DNA from 2 places in the Stenotrophomonas sp. 364 genome. Region 2 is predicted to be linked to the other one. Evidence: predicted binding sites of a transcription regulator. Region 2 holds the regulator's gene; the other holds the start of a gene.

Region 1 (14,519 bases), 2.3 Mb from region 2:
GCCAGGTTGAGCCGGGCCAGGTCCACGGCGGCCTGCGCGGTACCCATCGAAGCCTGCGCGGCCTGCAGCTTGGCCCGGCGCACTTCGGCATCCTCGGCGGCGACCAGGTCGGACAGGCTGCGGTCGCGGGCGATCTCGCGGCGCAGCTGCTCCAGCGTGGCGCGGCGTTCACCGAGTGCGGCCTGGGCCTGCTCCAGCGCGATCTGGTAGCGGGCCCGGTCCACCACGAACAGCACCTCGCCACGCTTCACCGGCTGGTTGTCGGTCACCTTCACCGCCTCCACCAGCCCGGACACGTCCGGTGCCACCTGCACCACGTCGGCGCTGACGTGCGCATCGCGCGTCCACGGTTCGTCCATGTAGTACGCCCACAGGTGGCGCAGCACCAGCACGGCGACGAGCACCGCCACGATGGTCAACAGGACCGGGAATGTCTGCTTGAGGATCTTGTTCACGATTGCATCCAACGCATCAGGGAAAACAACCCGCCGAGCACGATCACGTACACGGCCAGGTTGAACAGGGCGGGGTGCCAGATGTGGCGGTAGGCGCCGGTGCGCTGCAGGACCAGGCGCAACCCGCTCTTGAGCAGGTAGGCCAGCAGCATCAGCCCGAGCAGGGTCGGGACGAACACACCATAGAGACTGAATTCACCGTACATCGAGGCAAAGGGTTCACTGGGGGAGCGGAAAGGGGGACGCCCGGCGTCGCGGCACGACACCGGGCGGTACAACGGGGCAACGCTTACGTCACGCGGTCGGCCGCATCGGCCAGCAGCTGCCAGAGCTTCAGCACGGTGCGCAGTTCGTCCACGGACAGTTCGCCGAACACGTCCTGGCGCAGCCCGATCAGCTGGGTCTCCAGCTGGCTCACCAGAGCCTCGCCCTTGTCGGTGAGCCACAGCAGGTTGGCGCGGCGGTCGCTGGCATCGCACTCGCGGCGGACCAGGTCGCTGGCCGAAAGCTTGTCCAGCAGGCGCACCAGGGACGGGCCTTCCATGCCCAGCTGCTGGGCCAGGGTCACCTGGCGGATACCGCCGCCGGCGCGCCCGATCATCAGCAGCGGCATGGTGCACGCCGCGGAAATGCCATAGCTGCCCAGGGCCTGGTCGGCCAGGCGCTGCCATTGCCGCCCTGCGTAAAGCAGGCCGGAGCTGAGCTGCATCTGCAGCTGGGTACGTTCGTCGAGGGTACGTTTCATGGCAGATCGATAGGATACTACTAATTTCCATCCTATCAATACCCCCGCCCCAACCGCGGCCCAACGCCGGGCCCGTCGGGGCACGTCCCGGGCCGGCGGCGTGGGACGCCCGAGGGCTCTGTCGGGTACGATGCTCGCCCCCCTTCGGGTGCTGTATGTAATGAGCAAGAAAGACAACGACGCCACCCCGGTCACCCAGGCCGATGCCGAATCGGCCGTGCGCACCCTGCTGCGCTGGGCCGGTGAAGACCCCACCCGCGAAGGCCTGCTGGATACCCCGCGGCGCGTGGCCGAAGCCTACGGCGACTGGTTCAGCGGCTACCGCGACGACCCGCGCGCCTACATGGAGCGCACCTTCGAGGAAGTGGCCGGCTACGACGAACTGATCGTGCTGCGCGACATCGAGTACGAAAGCCACTGCGAACACCACATGGCCCCGATCATTGGCCGCGTGCACGTGGGCTACCTGCCGGCCGGCAAGGTGGTGGGCATCAGCAAGCTGGCCCGCGTGGTCGAAGCCTATGCACGCCGTTTCCAGGTGCAGGAAAAGATGACCGCGCAGATCGCCCAGTGCATCCAGGACGTGCTGCAGCCGGTGGGCGTGGGCGTGGTGGTGGAAGGGGCGCACGAGTGCATGACCACCCGCGGCATCCACAAGCGCGGCGTCAGCATGGTTACCTCCAAGATGCTGGGCAGCTTCCGCGAGGACGCCCGCACCCGTGCCGAGTTCCTGCGCTTCATCGAAGTGGGCGGCAAGCGCTGAACCTGCCGCGCGCCCGGCACCATCGTGCCGGGCCGGTTCCCTTCCTGCTGCGCGGCGTCCGGCCGCGCGGTGTTCTTCCGGATGTCCTGGCTGCATGAAGCACCGCGAACGCATCACCCGTTACCGTACCCTGCGCGAACAGCCCCAGTGGAAGCTGCTGGCCGCGGCCAACGCCCCGGAAATCATCGGCCTGCTGCAAAGCCTGCTGATGGATGGCGAGCGCACCCTGCCGGCCGCCGCCCTGCATGAACGCCTGCAGCGCGCGCTGGACCAGCTCAACGGCGAGGAACTCTCGCGCGAGCTGCCGCGTACCGCCCAGGCCTACATCGCCCACTGGCTGGCCCAGGGCTGGCTGGAGCGACGCCTGCCCGACGGTGCCGACCAGGAGCAGTACGAGCTCTCCACCCAGGCACTGCAGGCCATCCGGTTCGCCGACAGCCTGGAGCAGAGCCGCGTGGCCGCCACCGAAAGCCGGCTGGCGCTGGTGATCGAGCAGCTCTCGCAGCTGGCGGCGCAGACCGAATCCAACCCGGATGCGCGCCTCTCTGCACTGCGCGACGAACGCGACCGCATCGACGCCGAGATCGCGCGGGTGGGCGAGGGCAGGGTGGTGGCGCTGGACGGCAAGCGCGCGCTGGAACGTGCGCGCCAGATCATCGGCCTGGCCGACGACCTCACCGAAGACTTCCGCCGCGTGCGCGATGACTTCGAACGCCTCAACCGCGAATTCCGCGAACGCATCATCGACGACGAAAGCGAGCGCGGCGACGTGCTGTCCCGGTTGTTCGAGGGCGTGGACGTGATCGGCGACAGCGACGCCGGGCGCAGCTTCCAGGCATTCTGGCGGTTGCTCAACGATGCCGAACAGAGCGCCCAGCTGGATGCTGCGCTGGAGGCGGTGCTGGCACGGGGCTTCGCGCGCAAGCTGGACCGCAACGAGCGCGCCTTCCTGCGCGGCTTCACCGGCACCATGCTCGACCGCGGCGGCCAGGTCCACGACGTGCTGCAGCACTTCGCGCGCAGCCTGCGCGGGTTCGTGCAGAGCCGCGGTTACCTGGAACAGCGCCGGCTCAACCAGCTGCTCAAGCAGGCCCAGTCCGAAGCGTTGGCATTGCGCGACGAATTCTCCGCCCAGCGCCCGATCGGCCGCGACCTGCAGCTCACCACCAGCCGCCTGCGCTCGTGGTCGCAGTGGAAGCTGCACGACCCGCGCAGCGCGCAGGTGGACGGCAGCGTGCAGCGCAACGACGCGGCCAGCATCAGCCTGGAAAGCGTCGGCGACCTGGTGGCGTCGTCGGAAATCGACTTCCGCACCCTGCGCCGCGACCTGCACGAACTGCTGGGCGCGCAACCGAAATTGAGCATCGCCCAGGCCCTGTCGCAGCGCGAAGCGCCGCAGGGGCTGGGCAGCGTGATCGGCTACCTGTCGCTGGGCACCCGCCACGGCACCGTGGTGGACGGCGAACAGGAAACCGCCCATTGGCGTGGCGGCGATGGACAGTGGCGACGCGCCCGCATCCCGCTGGTTTGGTTCACCCAGGAGAAACGCCATGAACTGGCATGAAGATTCCCATGACGTCGCCCCCAACGATGGGGCTGCGGACGATCACGACGCCGAACCGGTGGTGGTGACGCCGCTGCCGCGGCGAAGCAACGACGTGTTCTACATGGGCGACACCGGGCGGCTGCCGCTGGATGGGCGCCGCGCGCTGTGCCAGCTGCTGATCGGCCCCAGCATCGACCAGCTGCGCCACGCCAAGCTGTGGCCGGCCCTGATCCGCAGCGAGGCGGCCATCCGCTCGGCGCTGGCCGACCTGTTCCTGGAACTGGTGCTGGACCGCGACAGCGGCGTGGCGTTCACCCGCCAGGCCGACACCGAAGACATCGACGCGCCGGTGCTGCTGCGCAGCTCGCCGCTGACCTTCATCGACTCGGTGCTGCTGTTGTACCTGCGCCAGCAGCTGGCCGAGGCCGATGCGCGCGGCAACCGCGCGGTGGTGGCCGACACCGAGATGGCCGAGGCCCTGGCCATCTACGAAAAGAACCTGTCCACCGACCGCGCCGGCTTCAATCGTCGCGTTGCCGCGGCGGTGCAGAAGATGAAGGAAAACCACATCCTGACCCGCCTTGCCGGCCAGGACGACCGCCACGAAGTGTCGCCGGCCCTGAAGCTGCTGTTCTCCGCCGAAGACGTCTCCGCGCTGTCCAACGTGTACCGCCAGTTGCGCGACACCCCCGCAGCAAAAGCCTGAACGGACCACCGATAACGCATGGCCATTTCCAAGCACACCCCCGCCCTGTTCAATGACGGGCTGCCCGATCCGCGGCTGCAGCAGTTCCGCATGCGCCGCCTGCAGGTGCACAACTGGGGCACCTTCAACGGCCTGACCGAAGTGCCGATTGCCGAGCGCGGCTTCCTGTTCGTGGGCCGGTCGGGCTCGGGCAAGTCGACCCTGCTCGATGCGATGTCGGCCATGCTGGTGCCGCCGTCGATCGTCGACTTCAACGCCGCCGCACGCGAAGCCGAACGCAGTGGTCGCGACCGCAACCTGGTGTCCTACGTGCGCGGCGCCTGGGCCGACCAGCAGGATCGGGGTACCGGTGAAATCGCCACCCAGTACCTGCGCAAGGGCGCCACCTGGACCGCGCTGGTGCTGGAATACCGCGCCGGCGATGGCCGCGTGGTCAGCCTGGTGCGCCTGTTCTGGATCGCCGGCAACGGCGCGGCCGCCGCCGACGTGCGCAAGCACTACCTGATTGCCGAGCGGCCGTTCGACATCGCCAAGGATCTGGGCGGCTTCGACCTGGACCTGCGCAAGCTCAAGCAGCGCCTGGGCGACGTGCACCACTTCGACAGCTTCGTCGGCTACGCCGAACGCTTCCGGCACCTGCTGGGCATCGACAATGAAATGGCGCTGCGCCTGCTGCACAAGACGCAGTCGGCCAAGAACCTGGGCGACCTCAACGTCTTCCTGCGCGACTTCATGCTGGACACGCCCAAGACGTTCGACGCCTCCGAACGGCTGGTCAGCGACTTCGCCGAACTCGATGGCGCGCACACCTCCGTGGTCACCGCCCGCCGCCAGGTGGAAACGCTGCTGCCCGCGCGTGCGCTGCACGCCGAGCTGAAGGCGATGAACCTGCAGCGGGCCGACGAGGAAACCCTGAAGCTCGGCCTGGACAGCTTCCGCGAATCGCGCCTGCAGCAGCTGCTGGAAAAGCGCCTGCACGACATCGACGTGCGCCACCGCGGGCTGCTCGGCGAAGAAACCCAGCGCCGCCAGACCCTGGCCAACCACGAAGAACACCTGGCCGGGTTGGAACTGCAGCGGCGGCAACAGGGCGGCGAGCGCATCGAAGAGCTGGAGCGCGAACAAGGCCGTGCCCAGGCCGAACGCGACCGCCGCCAGGCCAAGCATGACCAGGCCCAGCAGGCCGCCGGCAAGCTGCAGGAGACGGTGCCCGACGATGCGCACGGCTTCGCCCAGCTGATCGCCCGCGCCCAAGGCGAGCTGGACAATCGCCAGCAGGCCGCGGCTGCGCTGGACGATGCCATCACCGAACGCCTGGCCGGCAAGCAGGACGACACCCGCCGTTTCGGCGATGTCCGTGCCGAGCTGGAGGCGATGGAGCGCAACCCGTCGAGCATTCCCGCGCCGCTGCAGAAGCTGCGCAGCCGTCTGGCCGAAGAAACCGGCGTGCCCGAAGCGGCGTTGCCGTTCGTGGGCGAACTGATCCAGGTCCGCCAGGAAGACGGCGCGTGGCAGGGCGCGATCGAACGCGTGCTGTTCGGCTTCGCGCAGTCGCTGCTGGTGGAAGACAAGCACTACAACGAAGTCAACGCGTGGGTGAATCGCACCCACCTTGGCATGCGGTTGACCTACTACCGCGTGCGCCGCAACGACGATGCCATCGCCCGCGAGCCCTCCGCGCGTTCGTTGCTGCACAAGCTGGAGTTCCGCGACAGCGTGTTTGAACCGTGGCTGCGCCGCGAGCTGGGCAAGCGCTACGACTACGAGTGCGTCGATGCCAAGCAGCTGCGCGATGTCGACCGCGGCATTTCCCGCGAAGGCCAGGTCAAGCATCCGGGCGACCGCTTCGAAAAGGACGACCGCAATTCCATCAGCGACCGTCGCCGTTGGCTGCTCGGCTTCAGCAACACCGAAAAGCTGGCGCTGTTCCGCAAGGAAGCGCAGGAACTGGCGCAACGCATCGCCGCCTGCGACGAAGACGTTGTCCGGCTGCGCAGCCAGCGCGACCGCGACAACGACCGCCGCCTGGCCTGCAACCAGCTGGTCAACTTCGTGTGGGAAGAAGTGGACGTCGCAACGGCAGCCCAGCGCCTGGACGACATTGCCGCCTCGCTGCGCGAACTGAAGGACGGCAACGCCGACCTGGCCCGCCTGGCCCAGCAGATCGACCAGGCCCGCGCGGACATCGCGCAGGCACGCCGTACCTACGAAGACACCCGCGTCGAGCTTGCCCAGCACGCGCGCGAACGCGACAAGCTCGACGCCCAGCGCCAGCGCAGCCGCGCTCTGGTACTGCCGGCGCTCGGCGCCACCCAGGAAGCCGGGCTGCAGCGTCGTCTCGATGCACTGGGTGGGCTGAGCCTGGAAACGCTGGAAGCGCACATGCGCGAGATCAGCAAGGGCATCAACGAAAGCCTGGCTGCCTCGCAGCACGACGTGCACCGCGTCGAGACGCAGCTGGTGGCCTGCTTCCGGCGCTTCGCCCAGGCATGGCCGGAAGAATCCGGTGATTTCACTGCGTCGGTTGCCTCGGCCGAGGATTTCCTGGCCCGCTTGCAGCGCCTGGAGCGCGATGGCCTGCCGCAGCACGAGGAGCGCTTCTTCGACCTGCTGCAGAACCAGAGCAAGAACAACCTGCTGGCCCTGCAGCGGCACAGCGCCGAGGCCCGCAAGTCGATCGGCCAGCGCCTGGACGAAGTCAACGCCTCGCTGGAGCAGGTGCCGTTCAACCGCGGCACCCTGCTCACCATCGAGCTCAGCGACCGACGCCTGCCGGAGGTGCTGGAGTTCCACCAGCAGCTGCGCGAGGTGCTGTCGCACCACCAGACCGAAGAACGCGAGCTGGCCGAGGCGCAGTTCGCCGTGTTGCGTGAGCTGGTCAAGCGGTTGGGCTCGCAGGAAGGCGAAGACCGCCGCTGGCGCGAGAACGTGCTCGACGTGCGCCTGCATGTGGAGTTCATCGGCGTCGAGCTGGATGCGGCGACCCGGCAGCAGGTGGAGATCTACCGCAGTGGCGCCGGCAAGTCCGGTGGCCAGCGTCAGAAGCTGGCCACCACCTGCCTGGCCGCGGCGCTGCGCTACCAGCTGGGCGGTGCGGAAAGCCAACTGCCCAGCTACGCTGCGGTGGTGCTGGACGAAGCATTCGACAAGGCCGACAACGAGTTCACCGCGCTGGCGATGAACATCTTTGAGAACTTCGGCTTCCAGATGGTGGTGGCCACGCCGCTGAAGTCGGTGATGACGCTGGAGCCGTTCATCGGCGGCGCCTGCTTCGTCGAAATCAGCGGCCGCCACGACTCCGGCGTCCTGCTGATCGAGTACGACGAAGAAGCCAAGCGACTGAAGCTGCCCGAACGCAGCCGCCAGCAGGACGCCGAACCGGTCGCCTGACGCGCCCACCGCAGGTAGAGCCGACCGTTGGTCGGCTGCCCTTCGCCCCGTTCGCATCCACCGCAGCGGGGCAGAGCCCCGCTCTACGGGTTACCCGCCGAATGTATCCCACCCCATCCGCGCGATCAGCACCACCACCAGCCCCACGAACAGCTTGCGGATGAACGGCGTGCCGCCACGCAGCGCCAGCCGCGTGCCCACCACCGAGCCGATGATGTTGGCTGCGGCCATCGGCAGCGCGAACAGCCACAGGATGTTGCCGGTCGGCACGAAGAACGAGATCGCCGCTACGTTGGTCGCCAGGTTCACCACCTTCGACGCCGCCGACGCGCGCAGGAAGTCCAGCCCGAAGAAGCGGACGAACAGGAAGATCAGGAAACTGCCGGTACCCGGGCCGAAGAAGCCGTCGTAGAAGCCGATCACCGCGCCGATCGCCAGCGCCGTGCCCAGCTCCTTGCGGCCGATCTCGCGCGGCCGGTGCAGCGCGCCGAAGTCCTTCTTCCACAACGTGTAGCCCAGCATCGCCACCAGCAGCACCAGCACCAGCGGGCGCACCGCGTCCTTGGGCAGCAGGCTCACCGCGGTGGCCCCGGCGAAGGAAAACACGAACGCCGTGCCCGCCGCGAACAGCACCGGCCGCCACGGGAAGCGCACATTGCGCGCATAGCGCCATGCGGCCGCGCCGGTCCCGAACATCGAACTGAACTTGTTGGTGCCAAACAGCATCGCCGGCGTGTGCTGCGGCAGCACCGTGAACAGCCCGGGCAACTGCACCAGCCCACCGCCACCGACCGCGGCATCGACGAGGCCGGCGATAAAGGCGATCGCCACCAACCACAACAGCTCAGGGGGAACCAGCTCGAGCACGGCAGCAACTTCGCGACACAAGGCGCGCAAGCATACGCCCGGCCCCCCACCCGGGGTAGAGCCGACCGTTGGTCGGCTGCCCTCCGCCAGCGCGGTCATGTACCAACCAACCGTCGGTACCTACGGCGCCCCCACCCAAACGCGCGACAATGCCCCCATGACCACACCCGACCCCTGTCCCTGCGGCCGCCCGCTGGCCTACACCGCCTGCTGCGGCGTCTACCACGCAGGCGCCGCCGCACCCGATGCCGAAGCCCTGATGCGTTCGCGCTACAGCGCCTACGTAAAGCAGCTGCCGGACTACCTGCTGGCCAGCTGGCATCCGTCCACGCGCCCGGACGCGCTGTCGCTGGACGAAGCGCCCGGCCAGCGCACCCGGTGGCTGGGCCTGACCATCCGCACGTACACCACCACCGAACCGGACCACGCCCAGGTCGCGTTTACCGCCCGCTACAAGGTGGGAGGCGGCAGAGCGGTCAAAATGATGGAACACAGCCGCTTCGTCCGCGAAGACGGCCGCTGGTTCTACCTCGACGCGCTGCCCTGAGCCGCCTCGCGGCTGCGCACCGCCACCGGCCGTTGCTGGCCGTGCGCGCGGACGCAGTTGCGCCCGGCGTCCTTGGCCGCATACAGCGCCTGGTCGGCGGCCTTCAGCACGGCCTGCGGGCTGTCGCCCACCCGGTTGTCGGCCATGCCGATGCTCACCGTTACCTGCACCACCGTGCCGGCGCCGCCGCGGCCCCGCTGCAGCCGGCCCACCGCATCGTCGCAGTCGCGGGCGGCGCGGTCGCGCAGCTGCAGCCGGGTACCTTCCACGGTGGCCCGGACCGCTTCCACGGCATCCACGCACGCCGGGGCAGGGCGGTCCAGGAACACCAGCGCGAACTCTTCACCACCGTAGCGGAACGCACGCCCACCACCGCCCACGCCGGCCAGGCGCGCGGCCACCAGCTTCAGCACGTCATCGCCGTTGTCGTGACCATGGGTATCGTTGAAGCGCTTGAAGTGGTCCACGTCCACCATCGCGATCGTGTAGGTGGCGCCCACCCGCTGCAGGCACTCGTTCAGCGCCCGCCGGCCGGGCAGGCCGGTGAGTTCATCGCGATAGGCCATGTGGAAGGACTCCTGCACCATCGCCGAGACCAGCAACAGCAGGGCTGTGCTGGCCAACGCCGGTAGCAGGGCCGGCGACAGGAACACGCGGGGCAGCATCGTCCAGACCACCAGCAAGGCCACCAGCATCGCCGTATGCAGCGGACGCGGCTGGCGCAGCGCCTGCACCGCCAGCCCAAGCAGGGCCACCACGAAGGCCACCGTCGGCACCTGGGCCAGGCGGCTCCAGCCGGTTGGCAACCAAGGCCAGTGATGGTTCGACAGCAGGTCGTGCATGCCCTGCGGCCCCTGTGCAGCCAGCAGCGCGAACACACCGACAGCCACGCCACTGGCGATGCCGCGCAGCAGCAGGTCCTGGCGCATCCGGCCACGCTCGGGCCACAGCCCGTGCAACGCAAACAGCAGCGGCAGCCATAGCGACACCGCATGGAACACCAGCGGCGTGAGTGCGCTGACCGTGCCGGTGTTGAGGAAGCTGCCCACCAGCCCGTGCAGCACGGCAAAGGCCACTGCGATCGCCAGCAACAGGCACACCGCACGCACGCGGTTGTAGACCAGGCCCAGGCCGGTGCCCAGGCAGGTCAGCACCAGCGGCAGAATGCGGTGCATCGCACTGCCCACCTCGTCGGTCGGCGTGGCCGACCACACCCCCACGCCTACCAGCAGGGCAGGCAGCAGGAACAGGTAATGGCCGGGCTGGCGTAGCGGGTGACTGGGCAAGAACGGTTCCACGAAAGCAGGCCGGCGCGCCAGGGCTGCAGGTGCAAACCGGACCACGCAGGCGATGGTCTTCCCGATAGCGGCCGCTGCGTATTCAACTTGAGCGTGTCACGCCACGTGAGCCTTCCCATGACGTCCCGCTCACCGGCGCTGGTCGATCCTGACCGCGATGAACACCGCCGTCGCCTCGCCCCCGCCCGCTGCCCCATCCCCTGACGCTGCGCTTGCGGCCCGCTACGCCGGCATCCGCGCGCGCAGTGTTGCGCTCGCGGCGCCGCTGAGCGCCGAGGATGCGATGGTGCAGAGCATGCCCGACGCCAGCCCCGCCAAATGGCACCTGGCCCACACCACCTGGTTCTTCGAGCGCTTCGTGCTGGCCAGCCAGCCCGGCCACGTGCCGTTCAATGCCGAGTGGCACTACCTGTTCAACAGCTATTACCAGAGTATCGGCCCGGCGCACGCGCGCCCGCAACGCGGGTTGCTCTCGCGCCCCTCGCTGGAGCAGGTGCTGCACTACCGTGCCCGGGTGGATGCACAGGTGATCGCCCTGCTGCAGGCTGGCGCGCTCGAACCGCAGGCCTGCCACCAGCTGCTGCTGGGCCTGCACCACGAGCAACAACACCAGGAACTGCTGCTCACCGACATCAAGCACGCGCTGTGGTGCAACCCGCTGCAACCGGCGTACCGCGACGATCTTGCGCACGCGCAGGCCACCGCCACGCCGTTGCGTTGGCAGGACAGCCCCGAGCAGATCGTCGAGATCGGGGCGCCCGCCTGGCCCGCCCATGCCGCGTTCGCCTACGACAACGAATCGCCCGTGCATCGCGTTCTGGTCCCGGCGCATGCCTTGGCCAACCGCCCGGTCAGCAATGCCGAGTACCGGCAGTTCATCGACGCCGGCGGCTATGCCGAAGTGGGTCTGTGGATGAGCGAGGGCTGGGCGCTGTGCCAGGCAGAAAGGTGGCAGCACCCGCTGTACTGGGACGACGCGCTGGAACGCGAGTTCACCCTGGGCGGCTGGCGCCCGCTGGACCCGCATGCACCGGTCTGCCACCTCAGCTATTTCGAAGCCGACGCCTACGCCCGCTGGCAGGGCGCGCGGCTGCCCACCGAGTTCGAATGGGAAGCGGCCGCCACCGGCGTCGCGCCCCACGGCCATTTTGCCGACGCCGACCACCTCCACCCGCGCGGCGCCCCGGCAGGCGACCACGCGCTCCTGCAACTGTTCGGCGATGTCTGGGAATGGACCAGCAGCGCCTACGGTGCCTATCCGGGCTTTCGCCCCTTCGCCGGCAACCTCGGCGAATACAACGGTAAATTCATGAACGGCCAATGGATCCTGCGTGGCGGCAGCTGCGCCACTCCCGACGCGCACGTGCGCGCCAGCTACCGCAACTTCTTCGCCCCCTCGACGCGCTGGCAGTTCGCCGGCGTGCGCCTGGCGCGGGACCCGGCATGAGCACCGTCACCGACGCGCTCGACGCGCTCACCGACCTGCAGCCCGATCGCGCCCGGATCACCGCCGATATCCTGCACGGCCTGTCCACCCGGCCACGGCAGCTGCCCTCCAAGTACTTCTACGACGCCCGCGGCTCGGCACTGTTCGAAAAGATCACCCGCCAGCCCGAGTACTACCCCACGCGCACCGAACTGCAGCTCCTGCAGGACTGCGCCGCCGACATCGCCGGCGTGGTAGGCTCGCGTCTGCACGTGGTCGAGCTGGGCAGCGGCAGCGGCCGCAAGACCGAGCTGCTGCTGCACGCGCTTGCCGACCCGGTGGCCTACACCCCGATCGAAATCTCGCGCGCGGCCCTGCTGGCCAGCATCACGCGGCTGGCCACGGCCCTGCCGGACATCGAGATGCTGCCGGTGTGCGCTGACTTCACCCGTCCGGTGCAGCTGCCCGAACCGCAGCGCGAGCCCGCCCGCCGGCTGCTGTTCTTCCCGGGTTCCACGCTGGGCAACTTCGCCGAACCGGAGGCGGTCGCATTGCTGCAGGCGATGCACCAGACCATGGGCACCCAAGGGCTGGCCCTGATCGGTATCGACCTGCACAAGGACCCCGCGCTGATCGAAGCGGCCTACAACGACGCGGCCGGGGTCACCGCTGCCTTTACCCTCAATCTGCTGGCCCGGCTCAACCGCGAGATCGGCAGCGACTTCGATCTCGACGGCTTCCAGCACCGCGCACGCTATAGCGTGGAACGGTTGCGCATCGAAACCGATCTGGTCAGTACCCGTGCGCAGCGGGTTGAGGTGGCCGGCCGCACGTTCGATTTCGCCGAAGGCGAAGCAATGACCGTCGAGTACAGTCACAAGTATACCGAGGACTCGTTCGCGGCACTGGCCGCCCGGGCCGGGCTGCGCGTGTGTGCCGGCTGGACCGCCAGCGCGCCGGCGTTCGGTCTGCGCCTGCTGCAGGCGGCCTGAAACGACCGTTCCCCGCCGGCACACCGCAGCGTGCCGCTATGATGTTGCTTCACTTGGCTGCAAGGATTTCCGCCAATGAGGTCTTCCCTCCGCTGGCTGCTTGGCGCGCTCTGCCTGGCCAGTGCCTCGGTCGCGGCCGCCGCGCAGGACGATTTCGACCGCTGCCTGGCCACCCTGCAACCGCAGGCGACCAAGCAGGGCATCAGTGCGGCAGGTTTCGCGCGCTTCACTGCCGGCCTCACCCCTGACCTGAGCGTGCTGCCGCTGCTCGACGCGCAACCGGAGTTCACCACGCCGCTGTGGGATTACCTGGCCGCGCTGGTCGACAGCCAGCGCGTCGACGACGGTCGCGCGCGCCTGGTCGAGCACCGCGACCTGTTGAACCGGGTGTCCGCCCAGTACGGCGTCGACCCGGCCACCATCGTGGCAGTGTGGGGCGTGGAGAGCGATTACGGCCGCGTGTTCGGCAAGCGCCCACTGCTGCAGTCGCTGGCCACGCTGTCGTGCAATGGTCGCCGCCAGCCGTTCTTCCGCGGCGAACTGCTGGCCCTGCTCAAGCTGCTCGACGCCGGCGACCTGCAGGCTGAAGGCCTCACCGGCTCGTGGGCCGGCGCCTTCGGCCACACCCAGTTCATGCCGTCCACCTATGCACGCATCGCCGTGGACGGTGACGGCGATGGTCGGCGTGACCTGGTCGCCAGCATTCCCGACGCACTGGCCTCCACCGCCAACTACCTGGCCAAGGCCGGCTGGCGCACCGGGCAGCCGTGGGGCATCGAGGTCCGTCTCCCGCCCGGGTTCAACCCGGCGCTGGCCGGGCGCACCCAACGCAAGCCGTTGGCCAGCTGGCGAGCACTGGGCATCGTCCCGGTCGCCGGTGGCGCGCTGGCCCCGGTCGGCCTGCCCGAGGACAGCAACGCCGCACTGTTGCTGCCCACCGGCGCCAAGGGCCCGGCCTGGCTGGTGTTCCGCAACTACGACGCGATCTACGCCTACAACGCCGCCGAAAGCTATGCACTGGCCATCGCCACCCTGGCCGACCGCCTGCGCGGCGGCAACGGCACCGTGGCGGGCTGGCCCACCGACGACCCCGGCATCGGCCGCCGTGAACGCCGCGAACTGCAGACCTTGCTGCTCGCCCGGGGGCATGACATCGGCGCCGCCGACGGCATGGTCGGCACGGCCACCCGCCGCGCCATCCAGATCGAGCAGCAGCGCCTGGGCTGGACCACCACCGACGGCCGCGCCGGCCAACGCATCCTCACCGCACTGCGCAGTGCGCCTCCCATTCGGACACCTTCGACCACCATGCCTGCATCCACCGTGTTCACCCTGCCGCCCAACCACGCCCGCCTGGTCCAGTCCCCGGCCGGGCCCAGCGCCGCCCTGCCCAAGGTCGAGGGCCTGAGCCTGGGCACCGTCCAGGCCTTCCCCGCCTGGAAGGTGGATACCCCGTTTGCCAGCGCCGCCATATCGGTGTTCGGCGGGCAGCTGCTGTCCTATGTTCCCAAGGGCAGCCAGGATGTCCTGTGGCTGTCACCCAGCGCGCAGGCACTGCCCACCCCGATCCGGGGCGGCAGCCCGGTGTGCTGGCCGTACTTCGGCCGCCAGGGGCAGGGCACCGACGTGCCCTCGCATGGGTTCGTGCGCAACGTGGCATGGACACTCAAGGAGGCGCGCCGCGACGCCGACGGCACCATCCTGCTCACCTTGACCCCGCCGCCGCTGGACAACCTGGCGCTGCGCCTGACCATGCAGCTGCGCATCGGTCGCACGCTTGAGCA
Region 2 (14,519 bases):
CGCGCGGTCAGGTCGCCGTTGGCGATCGACTGCAGCAGGTGCGACAGCTGCGACAGGTTGCCGTCGGCCACTTCCATCATGGTGTTGAGATGCTCGATCATCACCCGGAAATCGTGATCGAAGCGCAGCGCATCGCCGCGCTGGCTGAAGTCACCGGCCGCGGCAGCCTGGGCCAGCGACTGGATCTGGGTGTTGATGGCCAGCAGGCTGGCCTTCGCGGCGTCCATCGATTCGTGCAGGATCGCGCGGCTGCCGGGCAGGCGGCGGGCGTTGGGCGACAGGTCACCGGCGGCGTACTGGTTCAGCACGGCGATGGCGTCCTTGATGGCATCCAGGTGGTCGAACACCACCGTGTTGGTGCCCACGGCCAGCTCACCGTACACGCCCGGGAAGTCGGTGGGCATGCGGTGCGAAATATCCGGGCCGGCATGCATCGCGGCCATCTGCCGGGTTTCCTCGGAATAGCGGCGCAGCATGCTGGTCATTTCGCCGGTGGCGGCCAGCATCTGCCCGGCCTCGTCGGTGCTGGTGGCGCGCGTGGTGACGCTCAGGTCGCCACGGGCCACCGACTTGATGGCATGCACGGCCTGGCCCAGCGGGCGGGTGATGATGCGCGAGATCACGAAGGCCAAGGCGGCGGCCACCAGCGACAGCAGCACCATGCAGCAGATGATCGCGATCACGCTGGTGCGGTGAGTGGCATTGGCATCGGCGAGCTTGTCGGTCATCAGGCTGTTGCTGTAGACGCCCAGTGCTTTGAGGTCTTCGAACAGCTGCCGGCGGGCCGGGCGCGACTTGTTGTCGGAGACGTCGCGGGCACCGGCTGCGTCGCCGGCGGCAACGGCGGCCCGCAGGTCCGTGTTGGCCTTGAAATACGCGTCGGTGTCGGCGGCGACCTTGGCATACAGCGCACGTTCGCGGTCATTGGCCGGCAGTGCCGCATAGGCGGCCAGTTCATCACGAACCTGCTTGGCCGAGTCATCCATGCGCTTGTTGTAGTCAGCCACCTTGTCGGGCTGGTCCAGCATGCTCACCTGCGCCAGTTCGTAGGTGCGGAACTCGCCCAGGATGGCGCGTGCCTCGCCCAGGTGCTGCAGCGTGGGGATGTTGTTCTCGGCCATCGCGCCCAGTTCGGCGTTGGCGCCATTGAGGCGGACCAGCGCGAACACACCGAGCACGACGGTCATCAGGGTGGTGAGGGTAAAGCCCACGGCCAGCTTGCGGGCGATGGGCAGATTGTGGAACCACTTCATGGCAGGAACTCCGGGCAGGGCAGTGGCGCGCAGCCGTGGGGGCGCTGGGCGTGAGGTCGTGGCGAATGCGGAATGGGGCGAGGGGCACGTGACGGTGAAGTCAACGCTCTCCCGAAATAGCGGCGACGCAGCGCCGCAACTTGAGTGTTCGATGTCACATTTTTTCTCGGCATGCCGTCAGGCCACGCCAGCCCGCATTGGTTGCACAAGCAAGCAACCGCAAGGCATTCGATCCGCAGCCCACGCAGACGCCTCAGTACGCCAACGTATCGCCGCCGATCAACGTCACAGTTTCAAAAAGGGCCATAACGCACAGGCCCGGCCGAAGACAAATCACCCGATAGTGCCGGCCGCTGGCCGGCAACCAGGAAACCCCCAGCAATTGGTAGTGCCGGCCGCTGGCCGGCAACCCCATGGACCCCAGCCGACAGCGCGAGGAGCCGGCCAGCGGCCGGCACTACCGGGATGCAGACGAAGGTCGCAGACCCGCAAACGAGGAGCCCCCGCTAGTAGCGGGGGCGCGCCGACAGGCGGGGGGTGTTGGGAGGTGATAAGACGGGGCCCGCGTTCTGCGAAGCGGAACGTGGGGAGCCATCGCGCATGCGAGGGCGTCCCGGGGGCGCGCCGACGGCGGGGGGTGTTGGGTGCTGGTAAGCCGGGGCCCAGGGTTTGCGCAGCAAACCCTGGGGAAATCTTCGCGAATGCGGAGATTTAAGCGGCCTGTGGCATCCGCAACGACCGCACCAGGCCACCGATATCCACGATCAGCGACACCCGGCCATCGCCCAGGATGGTGGCACCGGAGACGCCACTGATGCGGCGGTAGTTGTTCTCGATGTTCTTGACCACCACCTGCTGCTGGCCGACCAGTTCGTCCACTTCCAGCGCGATCTTCTGGCCATCGCCTTCGACCACCACCACCAGCGAGTCGTCCTTGGTGCGCCCGCCGAACCCGTAGTACTCGCTGAGCGAGAGGATCGGCAGGTACTCGCCACGGACGCGCAGCACGCGCCCTTCGCCGGCCATGGTGCGTACGTCCTCGGGCTGCGGCTGCAGCGCCTCCAGTACGTAGGCCAGCGGCAGGATCACCGTTTCACCGGCCACCGCCACGGTCATGCCGTCGAGGATGGCCAGGGTCAGCGGCAGCCGGATCAGCACGCGGGTGCCATTGCCGGCCTTGCTTTCCAGCTGTACTTCGCCGCCCAGCGCCTGGATGTTGCGGCGGACCACGTCCATGCCCACGCCTCGGCCCGAAAGATCCGTGACGGCATCGGCGGTGGAGAAGCCCGGCTGGAAGATCAGGTCCCAGACCTGCGCGTCGGTGGGGTTGTCGGGCACGCTCAAGCCGCGCTCGAGGGCCTTGGACAGGATCTTGTCGCGGTTCAGGCCGCGGCCGTCGTCGCTGACTTCGATCACGATGTGGCCGCCCTGGTGCGAGGCCGCCAGGGTGATCGTGCCGGTCTCGTCCTTGCCCGCGTCGCGGCGGACGTCGGGCATTTCCAGGCCGTGGTCGATCGAGTTGCGGACCAGATGCACGAGCGGATCGGCGATCTTCTCGATCAGGCCCTTGTCCAACTCGGTGCCTTCGCCGATGGTGCGCAGGCGCACGTGCTTGCCCAGGCGCGAGGACAGGTCGCGGACCAGGCGCGGGAAGCGGCGGAACACCGCATCCACCGGAAGCATGCGCACGCCGATGACCGCTTCCTGCAGGTCGCGGGTGTTGCGTTCAAGCAGGTCCAGGCCGGCGAACAGCTGTTCGGCATGCACCGGGTCCAGTGCGTGCGAGACCTGCTTGAGCATGGCCTGGGTGATGACCAGTTCGCCGACCAGGTTGATCAGGGCATCGACCTTTTCCACGGCGACGCGGATCGAGGTTTCTGCTTCGTGTGCGGCCGGCGCAGCGGCTGCGGCGGGTGCCGCTGCGGCTGCGGGTGCCGGTGCCGGGGCGGCCACCGGGGCCGCTGGCGCGTGGGTGGCCAGGCTGGGCGGTGCGGCCGGACGGATGTCCAGTTCGCAGTCGTCCACGACCCAGGCGAAAGTGTCTTCGATCTTGCTGCGCGGCACCTTGCCGACCAGGCCGAGGTCCCACGCCAGGTGGGCTTCAAGCGGGTCGAGCTGGTCGAAACCGGGCAGGCGGTCCAGCCGCGCGGCCACCTGCAGCGAGCCCAGGTGTTCCAGTTCGCGGATGATGCGCAGCGGGTCGTTGCCGCTCATGAACAGCGAGGGCGAGGGCACGAAGCCGATCTGCCACGCTTCGGGGGTGTCATCCACCTTGGCCGCGGCTACCGGCGCGGCGGCTGCGACCTGGCCGGACAACACCGCTTCCAGGCGCGCCTTGATCGCGGCCACGGCCTGGGGGTCGGCGGGCTGGCCGTGTTCGGCTTCGCGCAGCAGGGCACGCAGCACGTCCACCGAGGACAGCATGGCGTCGACCGCGGTGGCTTCCAGGGCGCGCTTGCCGGCACGCAGTTCGTCCAGCAGGGTTTCCAGCACGTGGGTCAACGCGGCGATCGCGTCGAAGCCGAAGGTACCGGCGCCGCCCTTGATGGAATGCGCGGCGCGGAACACCGAATTGATGATTTCCGGGTCCTGCTGGCCCGATTCAAGCGCCAGCAGGCCAGCCTCCATTGCATCCAGCCCCTCGCGGCTTTCTTCAAAGAACGTGGCGTGGAAACGTTGCAGATCCATGCTCATGGTGCGTGGGGTCCGGTTGCGAAGGGAGGGAGGGTGGTGCGGTGGGGTGTGCCGGGATCAGCCCAGCACTTTCTGTACGGTGGCGACCAGCTGTTCGGGATTGAACGGCTTGACCAGCCAGCCGGTGGCACCGGCGGCCTTGCCTTCGGACTTCTTGTCGGCGGCCGATTCAGTGGTCAGCATCAACATCGGGATGAACTTGTAGTCCGGCAGCTGGCGCAGCTCGCGGATCAGCGAGATGCCGTCCATGTTGGGCATGTTGACGTCGGTCACCACCGCGTTGAAGCGCTGGCCTTTGGCCCGGCCCAGTGCGACGGCACCATCTTCGGCCTCTTCGACCGAGAAGCCGGCCGAGGTGAGGGCGAAAGAGACCATCTGGCGCATCGACGCCGAGTCGTCCACCACCAAGATTCGTGCGCTCATGCAGCGTTCTCCACAGATTTCAGGTTGTCATGGGTTGCGTCCAGGCCAAGGGCCTGGGTGAGGCCGAGCAGTCGCGCGGCATCACGGAAGGTGGCAGTGCAACCGTCGAATCCGGTCGGGTGGCCTGCCTGGCGGCGGGCGTCGACGAATGCGCACAGGACCTGCATTGCTGCGGTATGGATACGGCTCACCTGGCTGGCATCCAGCGTCAGTTCGCCGGCCTGGTCCACCAACGGGGCCAGGCGGGTTTTCAGCTCGGTGCTGGTCTCGATTCCGAGATCACCACCCAGGGCAACAGTGCTCATGTTTGCTCCGGACAAACGGTTCCGAGAGAGATAACGGCCTGAGCCCAAAAAGCTTTAGGGGAGGCGCGGGCGATCTTCATCATTCTGTCGGCCGGCCCGCCGGGGGTAGAGCCACCCCATGGGTGGCTGCGTAGCACGGCAGGACCCACACCCGCCGTCAGGTGGCCACGACGTCGGATCGGACGGCAGCCACCTATGGGGCGGCTCTACCGCGTGAGGGTTCCGGTCAGTTCAACAGCTGGGTGGCATCCAGCAGGATCATCGGCTGGGCGCTGATCCTGGCCACACCACGGAACAGGTCGTTGGAAATCTGGCAGATGCGGGCGGTATCGGGCGGCTCGATCTGCGAGTCGGTGAGGTTGGCCACGTCTTCCACGGCCGACACGCGCAGGCCCATGGTTTCGCCGTCTTCCTCGAGCACCACGATGCGGGTGTTGGCGTCTTCCTGGGCGGGACCGGCGCCCAGATGGATGCCCAGGTCCATCACCGGTACCACCTGGCCGCGCAGGTTCATGATGCCCAGCATGGCGTCGGCGGTACCGCGCAACGGCAGCAGCGGCACCGGCAGCACCACTTCCTGCACCTTGAGCAGTTCCAGTGCGTAGGCCTGGGCGCCACAACGCAGGCGCAGCCAGCGCGAGGTGCGCTCGCTGGCCCGACGGTTCTCGCGCGGGCTGGAGGCCGGATTGCGCGCCTGTGCCTGCAGCTCCTGCCAGCTGCCCGGCCGGGTGTGCGCCGGCGCCGGCGCGCTGCGGGCGCTGGGGGCACTCATCGGCATCGGGGTGGGCATGGCGCGGGCAGTGGGTATCTGGGTGGGGGCGGGGGCAGGGCGGGCAGGGGCCACCGGCGCTGCCACGGCGGCGACGGTCGGCGCACTATCGTGCAGCACATCGTCGGGAAGGTCGTCCCAGCTGGGCCTGGCCGCGTCCGCACCGGTACCTGCAGCGGAGAGAGCGGCGACCGGTGGGCCGAGCGCCGGATCGTTCATCAGCTCGTCGAGCAGGGCCAGGTTGGCCGGTGCGCCGGGCGAGGTGGGGGTGTCGTGGACGGGCGCGAGGGTCTCGACCGGTGGGCCGAGCGCGGGATCGTTCATCAGTTCGTCGAGCAGGGCCAGGTTGGCTGGTGCGCCGGGCGAGGTGGGGGTGTCGTGCACGATCGCGAGGGTCTCGACCGGTGGGCCGAGCGCGGGATCGTTCATCAGTTCAGCGAGCAGGGCCAGGTTGGCTGGTGCGCCGGGCGAGGTCGGGGTGTCGTGCACGGTCGCGAGGGTCTCGACCGGTGGGCCGAGCGCAGGATCGTTCATCAGCTCAGCGAGCAGGGCCAGGTTGGCCGGTGCGCCCGCGGCGGTGGGGGTGTCGAAATGCGCTGCGGGTGCGGGCGCGTCGCTGTCCGGATCAGTACCGGCATCGGCCAGCGCGTCGCGGGCGAACTCGGCGCTGATCGCACGCGCCACGCCATCGGCTTCGGCGTCGTCCTGCGCGGCCACCGCGGCGGTCGGCGGGGTCGATACGTCGGCCTGCACCGGTGCGGCCGGCACGGCATCGCCCAGCAGTTGTTCCAGGTAGTCGTCGAGCACGCCGGCGGTGTTCATGCCGCGCGCTCCATCTGCAGCGCGTCGTCGGCCATGATCCATTCCAGGGCACGGCGGTACGCGGCCAGGCCACGGCCAGGGTAGTCGTCCGACTGCGCCGGAATGGTCAGGCTGGCAGCATTGCAGATGCGGGTGTCGACCGGAATCGCGTCTTCCCAGACGCGGTGGCCGTGCGTGTCCTGCATCAGCTTGACGGTTTCGTTGCCGGCGCGGGTGCGGCGGTCGAACAGGGTCGGCAGGATCGACATCGGCAGCGGGCGGCGGCGCGAGCGTTCGACCATCTCGCCGGTCCGCACCATGCCGTCCAGCCCATGCAGGGCGAGCGGTTCGGCCTGGGTCGGAATGATCAGGCGGTCGGCGGCGGCCAGTGCATTGATCATCAGCAGGCCCAGCGTGGGCGCGCAGTCCAGCAGGATGTAGTCGTGCTGGCCCTGGTGGCGGGCAAAGGCGTTCTGCAGGGCCAGGCCGAGCCCGGGCTGGTTGGCGCTGCGCCGTTCCAGGGTGGCCAGCGCGGCCTGTGCGCACACGTAATCCAGGCCGGGAATAGTGCTGTGACGGCTGAGCGAGGACAGCTCGGCCGGCGGCGTCCCGAACAGCTCCAGCACGCCCTGCGGCGGCGGGTCCAGCGGCACGCCGAAGGCGCGGGTCAGCGACGAATGCGGATCGAGATCGATCAGCAGCACGCGGTGGCCCAGGGCGGCCAGGCCACGGCCGAGAGCCAGGCTCGTGGTGGTCTTGCCCACGCCGCCCTTCTGATTGGCGATTGCCCAGATGCGCATTCGGTTCACTCCTTCATTGCGGGGGAAACGGCGGCGCCCACGCGGCTGCCGGCCGGCACCGGTGGCAACTGCACCGGTGCGATGGGGGATATGGCGGGGGTCTTGCCGGGCGTGGCCGGGTCCGATTCGGCGGTCAACTGCGGCCCGATCGGATCCACGCCCTGCGCGGTGTCGGCCAGGATGATCACCATCACCCGCCGGTTGCGGTTGCGCCCTTCGGCGGTGGCATTGTCTTCGCGCGGGCGGAACTGGCCGTAGCCGACCATCGCCAGCCGCGACGGCTGCAGGCCCTGGTCGGCGAACAGGTGGACCACGCTGGCCGCGCGCCCGGCAGAGAGTTCCCAGTTGGAGGGGAACAACGGGGTGGCGATCGGAATGTTGTCGGTGTGACCTTCCACGCGCACGCCGTTGGGTGCCTCGCGCAGCACCTGGGCCAGCTTGGACAGGGTGTCGCGTGCGTGCACATCCAGCGTGGCCGAGCCGGTGGGGAACAGGATGTCGCTGTTGATCTCCACCTCGATCCACAGCTCGGTGCGGCGCACGGTGATCATGCCGCGCTCGATCAGCGGTGCCAGCGTGGCGGTGAGGCGGTCGGCGATGGTGTTGAGCTGGCGTTCGGCGCGCTGCAGCTGTTCCTGGTTGCGCACCGAAACGGGCATGCGCATCTGCGAGGCCATTGCCGGCAGCAGGGTGGGGTCGTTGGACGGCGCTGGCGCGGCCGGGCCGACGCGGTTGCCGGCCTTGATCACCGACGGGCTGTCCCAGCCGCCGCCCTGCACCTGCTGGTTGCCCACCTGCACCGGGTTGATGGTGCGCGGCGCGCCCCCGAAGGCGGTGGTCAGCGCATCGGCCATGACCCGGTACTTGCCTTCGTTGAGCGAGGAGATGGCGTACATCACCACGAAGAAGGCGAGCAGGAGCGTCATGAGGTCGGCATAGGGAATGGCCCAGGCCTCATGGTTGGCGTGCTCTTCGTGATGCTTGCGACGGGCCATGTCAGTGCAGGAACCCGGAGAGGTTGGTTTCGATGTTGCGCGGGTTTTCGCCCTGCGCGATCGAGATCAGGCCTTCGATGATCATTTCGCGGTCGCGGCTGTTGTGGTGGATCACGCTCTTCAGCTTGGCCGACACCGGCAGGAACAGCAGGTTGGCCGAGGCGATGCCGTAGATGGTGGCGGTGAACGCCGCGGCGATGCCGTGGCCGAGCTTGCTCGGGTCGGCCAGGTTCTTCATCACCGCGATCAGGCCCAGCACCGCGCCGATGATGCCCAGCGTGGGGGCGTAGATGCCCATTCCCTCGAACACCTTGGACGCGGCCAGGTCCTGGTGCTCCTGGCTGCTCAGTTCGATTTCCATCATGTGGCGGATGGTTTCCGGCTCCACGCCGTCCACCAGCAGCTGCAGGCCCTTGCGCAGGAACGGGTCGTTCTGCGCATCCACCTGGGTTTCCAGGCCGAGCAGGCCCTGGCGACGGGCGATGTTGCTCCATTCGACGATCTGCTTGATCAGTTCGTGGCGGTCGCTGCTGGGCGGCAGGATGACCCAGCGCACAATCTTGAAGGCATGCTTGAACACCGCCGGCGAGGTGTGCAGCAGGATGGAGGCGATGGTGCCGACGATCACGATCACGAAGGCGGCCGGCGACCACAGTGACGCCAGGCCGGCCCCCTTGAGGATGCTGCCGCCGACCAGTGAGGCCAGGGCGAGGAAAAGTCCGATGAGGCTGAGTCTGTCCATGGGTCCGTTATCGGCGTATGTGAATGGGACTTGAGATGCCGAAGGAATCCGGTGGGGCGGCGGTCACAGTTTTTCGGGGTAAAGCAGCCGACCAACGGTCGGCTCTACCGGCGTCAGCGGAGGCCGTCCACGTCGAGGATCAGCGACATGCGGCCGTCGCCGATCAGGGTGGCGCCGGCGTAACCGCGCAGGCCGCGCAGTGCCTTGGGCAGCGGTTTGATCACCACTTCCTCGCGGCCCCGCACCTGGTCCACCACCAGCCCGAAGCGGGCTTCGCCGGCCTGCAAAACCACGATGGTGAGCAGCGAGGAGGCAGCCGGTGCGACGGCGAGCCAATGGCGCAGGTCCACCAGCGGCAGCGTGTGCGACTTGCGGTCGAGCACGGCGCGGCCATCGAACCAGCCCAGCGAGGTGTTCGGTGCATGCAGCACCTCCATCACGCGGGCCAGCGGCAGGGCGTAGACGTCGTCGCCGGCCTGCACCAGCAACGTCGGCAGGATGGCCAGGGTGAGCGGGACGCGGATCATGAAGCGACTGCCACGGCCCAGCTCGGACTGGATCTGGATCTGGCCGCTGAGCTCGCGGATGCGCGACTGCACCACATCCATGCCTACGCCACGGCCGGAAATGTCGGTGACTTCCTGTTTGGTCGAGAAGCCCGGCAGGAACACCAGGTGCAGGCATTCCTCGCTGGTCAGGCGGGCGGCCGCTTCCGGATCGATCAGTCCCTTCTCACGTGCCTTCTGGCGCAGCCGTTCGGGATCGATGCCGGCGCCGTCGTCCTGGACTTCGATGCTGACGTAGTCGCCTTCCTGTTGCGCCGACAGCCGCACGTGGCCGCTGCGCGGCTTGCCCTGCGCTTCACGCAGATCGGGGGTTTCCACGCCGTGGTCGATGGCGTTGCGCACCAGGTGCACCAACGGGTCGGCCAGGGCTTCGACCAGGTTACGGTCGAGCTCGGTCTCGGCGCCGATCAGCTCCAGTTCCACTTCCTTCTTCAGGTTGCGCGCCACGTCGCGGGCGACCTTGGGGAAGCGCGAGAACACCTTGCCCACCGGCTGCATGCGGGTGCGCATCACCGCCGACTGCAGGCGTGCGGTGGCGATGTCCAGCGTGGAGACCGCGCGGTCGAGTTCTTCGTCGTGCAGGCGCGCACGCAGGGTCTTGAGCCGGTTGCGTGACAGCACCAGTTCGCCGATCAGGTTGACGATGGCGTCCAGGCGCTTGGTGTCCACGCGCACGGTGTGCTCGGCTTCGGCCACCGGCTTGTTGGCGGCCGGCTTGGCGGCCGGTGCTGCCGCTGCACGGGGCGGCGGTGCGGGCGCGGCCACCGGCTTGGCGCCGGGCACGGCACCGCCATGCAGCTGGTCGAGCAGCGCCTCGAACTCGTCTTCGCCGATCAGGCCATCATCGGCCTTGCCGGCTCCCGCCACGGCGGTGGGTGCGGCGCCGCCGTGCAGGGTGTCGAGCAGGGCTTCGAACTCATCGTCGGTGATCAGCTCGCCGCTGACCGGGGCGGCAACTGCCGCCACCGGAGTGGCCGGGCCGTTGACGTCGAACTGTGCGATCAGCTCCGGCGGCGCATACCCGGGCTCTTCGCCGGCCGACACCGAATCCAGCATCGACTGCAGGTAGTCCAGCGACTGCTGGGCCGCATCGAAGTGGTGGGCCTGCAGCGTGGCCTTGCCGGAGCGGGCCATGCCCAGGGTTTCCTCGGCGGCATGGCACAGCTCGACCATGGCCTGGATGCCGAGGAAGCCGGCACCGCCCTTGAGCGTGTGGAAGCCGCGGAACACCGCATTGAGCTGGTCGCTGTCCTGGGGCGACTGCTCCAGCGACACCAGCTGTTCGCCGAGGCGGTCCAGGATTTCCTGGGCCTCGAGGATGAAATCGGCGGCAATATCGTCTGGAACAGCGCTCATGGTGTTACAGCCCCAAATCCGAAAGCAGGTCGTCAGCATCCACCTGGGATACCTGGTGACGGTCCAGGCCACTCACGGCCGGGCCGGCCAGGCCGTTGTCCCGCTTCTGCGCGGTGTCGTCCTGCGGCGGCAGGCCGAGTGCGCCAAACCCTTCGTGCACGCGACGCACGATCCCCACCACGCGGCGGATGATCTGCCCGGTGAGGTCCTGGTAGCTTTGGGTAAGGGCGATCTCGGTGAGGTTGTGGCGGATCCGGTCCAGCTGCTGGTCCTGGTCGGCGGTGAGGCCATTGGCCCGCAGCTGTTCGGTCAGGGCCCGGCATTCCTCGGCCAGGTCCAGGGTGCGGTGGGTGGCCTGTTCGGTCATCGTCACCACGTGGTCCAGGCGCGCGCAGGCATCGTCCAGCTCGCCGGCTTCGCTGGGCAGGCTGGGCAGTTCGCCCAGGGCCTGGCCCAGTTCGCGGGCGAGCCGGTTCAGGCCGGCCATCATCGGCTGGGTGCGCAGGGCAGCCAGCGCGTCGATTTCCCGGCGCCAGCCGGCTTCATCGCCGCTTTCCAGCGCAGCCAGGGCGTCCTGCAGGCGCTGCACCAGCGCGGATTTGTCGCGAAGGGTTTCCATCAGGCGCTCGCTGCCAGGCGTTCGAAGATCTTGCCGAGCTTTTCTTCCAGGGTCTGCGCGGTGAACGGCTTGATGATGTAGCCGTTGACGCCGCACTGGGCCGCTTCGATGATCTGTTCGCGCTTGGCTTCGGCGGTGACCATCAGTACCGGCAGGGTCTTCAGCTTGGCGTCGGCGCGGATCGCCTTGAGCAGGTCGATGCCGGTCATCACCGGCATGTTCCAGTCGGTGACCACGAAATCGAACGGCTGGCTCTGCAGCAGCGACAGCGCGGCATGCCCGTCCTCGGCTTCGGCCGTATTGGTGAAGCCCAGATCGCCCAGCAAATTCTTGACGATACGACGCATGGTCGAGAAATCGTCGACGATCAAGATACGCATGTTCTTGTTCAAAGCACTTTCCTCGGTATCAAGTGTTCGCGAGGCCGGCGTCGGCCGCCTCGAAGATCTTCAATCGGCCCCGCAGGCGCAGCACGGCCTGGCCGTGGATCTGGCACACGCGTGACTCGCTGACGCCCAGTACGGCGCCGATCTCTTTCAGATTCAGTTCCTGCTCGTAGTACAGCGACAGCACCAGCTGCTCGCGCTCGGGCAGCAGGCCGATCGCATTGCCCAGTTCACGGCCGAACTCGCCGCGCTCCAGCACCTGCTGCGGGGTCGGGCCGCCCTGGGCGACGGTGTCCAGCTCGCCCTGGTCCTCGATCCGCGATTCCAGGCTCAACACCTGGCCGCGTGCGGCGTCTTCCATCAGGCGCAGGTAGTCCGGCAGCGGCATGTCCATGGCGGCGGCCACTTCGGTGGCGCTGGCGGCACGGCCGGTGCTCTGTTCCAGGCGGCGGATGGTGGACGCGGCGTCGCGGGCACGGCGGTGCACCGAACGCGGCACCCAGTCGCCCCGGCGGATCTCGTCGATCATCGAACCGCGGATGCGGATCGAGGCGTAGGTCTCGAACGAGGCGCCCTGGTCGGCGTCGTAGCTGCGCGAGGCCTCGATCAGGCCCATCATGCCGGCCTGGATCAGGTCATCCACTTCCACGCTGGCCGGCAGGCGCGCGGCCAGGTGGTGGGCGATGCGGCGCACCAGGTCCGAATGCTGGGCAATGCACTCGTTGGCGGCGGTGCGTTGCACCTCTTTGTATTGTGCGGCGCCTTTCATGCGGTCACCCCGCGTTGCTTGAGGATGCGTTCCAGGAAGAATTCGACCCCGCCACGCGGCTCGGTCGGAGCCTGCCAGCGGGCGGTGCGGCGGGCGATCTCGGTGATCGCCTGGGCGGCCGGGCTGGACGGGTAGGCCTTGACCACCGGCTGCTGGCGCTGCACCGACAGGCGCAGCCAGTCGTCCTGCGGCACGCAGCCGAGGTAGTTCAGCGACACATCGGCCAGGAACTTCTCGCAGACCCGGGTCAGCTTTTCATACAGCACGCGGCCTTCGTTGGGGTCGCGCACCATGTTGGCCACCACCTGGATACGGTCCACCCCGCGTTCGCGCGAGAGCACCTTGATCAGCGCGTAGGCGTCGGTGATCGAGGCCGGTTCGTCGCAGACCACCACCACGGTGTCCTGGGCGGCCTGGCAGAAGGTCAGCACCCCGTCGGTGATGCCGGCGGCGGTGTCCACCACCATGAAGTCCAGCTCACGCTCCAGTTCGGAGAACACGTTGACCAGGCCCACGTGCTCTGCCGGCTGCAGTTCGGCCATGTGGCGGCGACCGGATGCGGCCGGTACCACCAGCACGCCACCGGGGCCTTCCATGATCACTTCATCCAGGGTGCAGCGCCCGGCGACCAGGTCGGCCAGGGTCAGCTTGGGCTGCAGGCCCAGGATCACATCGATGTTGGCCAGCCCGAGGTCCGCATCCAGCAGCAGCGTGCGCTTGCCCATGTCGGCGAGCGCCACGGCCAGGTTGGCCGACACGTTGGTCTTGCCCACGCCGCCCTTGCCGCCGGTGACGGCGATGGTGCGCACAGGGCCCAGCGGCTGGCTGCGGGTGGCAGACAACGGGAAGGTCTTGGTCAGCTTGGCGTACTCACGCGACGGCATGGTTCAACTCCGGGTTGCAGGGCATATCGGCCGCGCGGCGCAAATCTTCAAGGCGAAGTACAAGATTGGCGGCACTGGCCCGGTGCAGGTCTTCGGGAACGTCCTGGCCATCGGTGACCCAGGTGATCGGCAGGCGGTGGTCCACGGCCACCGACAGGGCGGTGCCGAAGCGGCCGGTTTCGTCCAGCTTGCTCAGCACCACGCCCTGCGGGTTGGCGGCGCTGAAGCGGCGGACCACCTCGTCCATGTCGCCGAAGCTGGTGTTGGCCGGCAGTACCAGTAGCGTGCGGATCTGCTCGGCGGCGCGCAGCCACTGCAGCTGGGCGGCCAGGGCACGGTCACGCGGACCCAGCCCGGCGGTGTCGATCAGCACCAGCTTGTAATCCTGCAGGCGCTCCAGGAGCTGGTTCAGGTCGCTGCCGCTGTTGGCTTCGTGCACTGCGATGCCAAGCTGGCGGCCGAAGCCATACAGCTGCTCGCGGGCGCCGATGCGGCCGGTATCGGTGGTGACCAGGGCCACGTCGCGGGCGGCATGCTTCTCGGCGAAGCGCGAGGCCAGCTTGGCGATCGTGGTGGTTTTGCCGGCACCGGTCGGGCCGACCAGGGCGATCACGCCGCCGGACTCCAGCGGGTCGACCGGGGCGATCGGCAACTTGCGCGACAGCAGGCCCAGCGTCAGACCGCGGCCACGGTGGGCTTCGGTGTCCAGCGGGATCTGCATGGCCACGTCGCGGCTGATGCCGGCGTCGAAGCCATATTCGTCCATCAGGTCCAGCGCGGCGGCGCGGACCGGCGAGCCGCGGAGGCGCTCGTCGGTGAAGCGGTGCATTTCGCGCTCGATGACGTGGCGCATGCCGGCCACTTCATGGCGCAGCTGGCGGATCTCTTCGTCGTCACGCTGCACCACCACCAGTTCGGCGGCGGGCTGCGGCTGGGCCTGCGCCGGTTCCGTGACGGCAACCGGTGCCGGGTTTTCGGCGCGCACCTCGGCGACGGCGGCCAGCGGCTGCGGCATCACGGGGGCGACGGCCTCGGCAACCGGCAGGGCCGGCGGCACGGTCACGCTGACCGGCAGCGGCGGCATCGCCACGGCGGCGGCCGGCACGTGCATCTGGAAGTGCGGTTCGTCGTCCAGCGGCGGGTCGATGATGAAGCGG

What was found. Region 2 encodes FliA, which starts transcription of late flagellar genes. Its sites were predicted from a motif close to TAAAGTTTNNCNNNCNNNGGCCGATAA; they were not measured.
Region 1: GQ674_RS19430 (GGDEF domain-containing protein) is a predicted target of FliA. The motif match lies at 10,382-10,408, and genes of this name have one in related genera.

Annotation. Positions count from the first base shown of each region.
Region 1 is NZ_CP047135.1:4,357,354-4,371,872, reverse strand. Features, by position in the region: gene GQ674_RS19475 (efflux RND transporter periplasmic adaptor subunit) at 1-455, opposite strand, end outside; gene GQ674_RS19470 (DUF1656 domain-containing protein) at 452-661, opposite strand; gene GQ674_RS19465 (MarR family transcriptional regulator) at 745-1,200, opposite strand; gene folE (GTP cyclohydrolase I FolE) at 1,361-1,963, shown strand; gene GQ674_RS19455 (DUF3375 domain-containing protein) at 2,058-3,527, shown strand; gene GQ674_RS19450 (DUF4194 domain-containing protein) at 3,514-4,215, shown strand; gene GQ674_RS19445 (SbcC/MukB-like Walker B domain-containing protein) at 4,234-7,605, shown strand; gene GQ674_RS19440 (TSUP family transporter) at 7,696-8,472, opposite strand; gene GQ674_RS19435 (YchJ family metal-binding protein) at 8,630-9,019, shown strand; gene GQ674_RS19430 (GGDEF domain-containing protein) at 8,998-10,305, opposite strand; gene egtB (ergothioneine biosynthesis protein EgtB) at 10,475-11,764, shown strand; gene egtD (L-histidine N(alpha)-methyltransferase) at 11,761-12,735, shown strand; gene GQ674_RS19415 (lytic murein transglycosylase) at 12,811-14,519, shown strand, end outside.
Region 2 is NZ_CP047135.1:1,789,819-1,804,337, forward strand. Features, by position in the region: gene GQ674_RS08285 (methyl-accepting chemotaxis protein) at 1-1,253, opposite strand, end outside; gene GQ674_RS08290 (chemotaxis protein CheA) at 1,965-3,947, opposite strand; gene GQ674_RS08295 (response regulator) at 4,005-4,370, opposite strand; gene GQ674_RS08300 (STAS domain-containing protein) at 4,367-4,675, opposite strand; gene GQ674_RS08305 (chemotaxis protein CheW) at 4,902-6,266, opposite strand; gene GQ674_RS08310 (ParA family protein) at 6,263-7,045, opposite strand; partial or broken gene motD (flagellar motor protein MotD) at 7,210-8,040, opposite strand; gene GQ674_RS08320 (flagellar motor protein) at 8,042-8,782, opposite strand; gene GQ674_RS08325 (chemotaxis protein CheA) at 8,896-10,704, opposite strand; gene GQ674_RS08330 (protein phosphatase CheZ) at 10,709-11,323, opposite strand; gene cheY (chemotaxis response regulator CheY) at 11,323-11,715, opposite strand; gene GQ674_RS08340 (RNA polymerase sigma factor FliA) at 11,732-12,478, opposite strand; gene GQ674_RS08345 (MinD/ParA family protein) at 12,475-13,362, opposite strand; gene flhF (flagellar biosynthesis protein FlhF) at 13,349-14,519, opposite strand, start outside.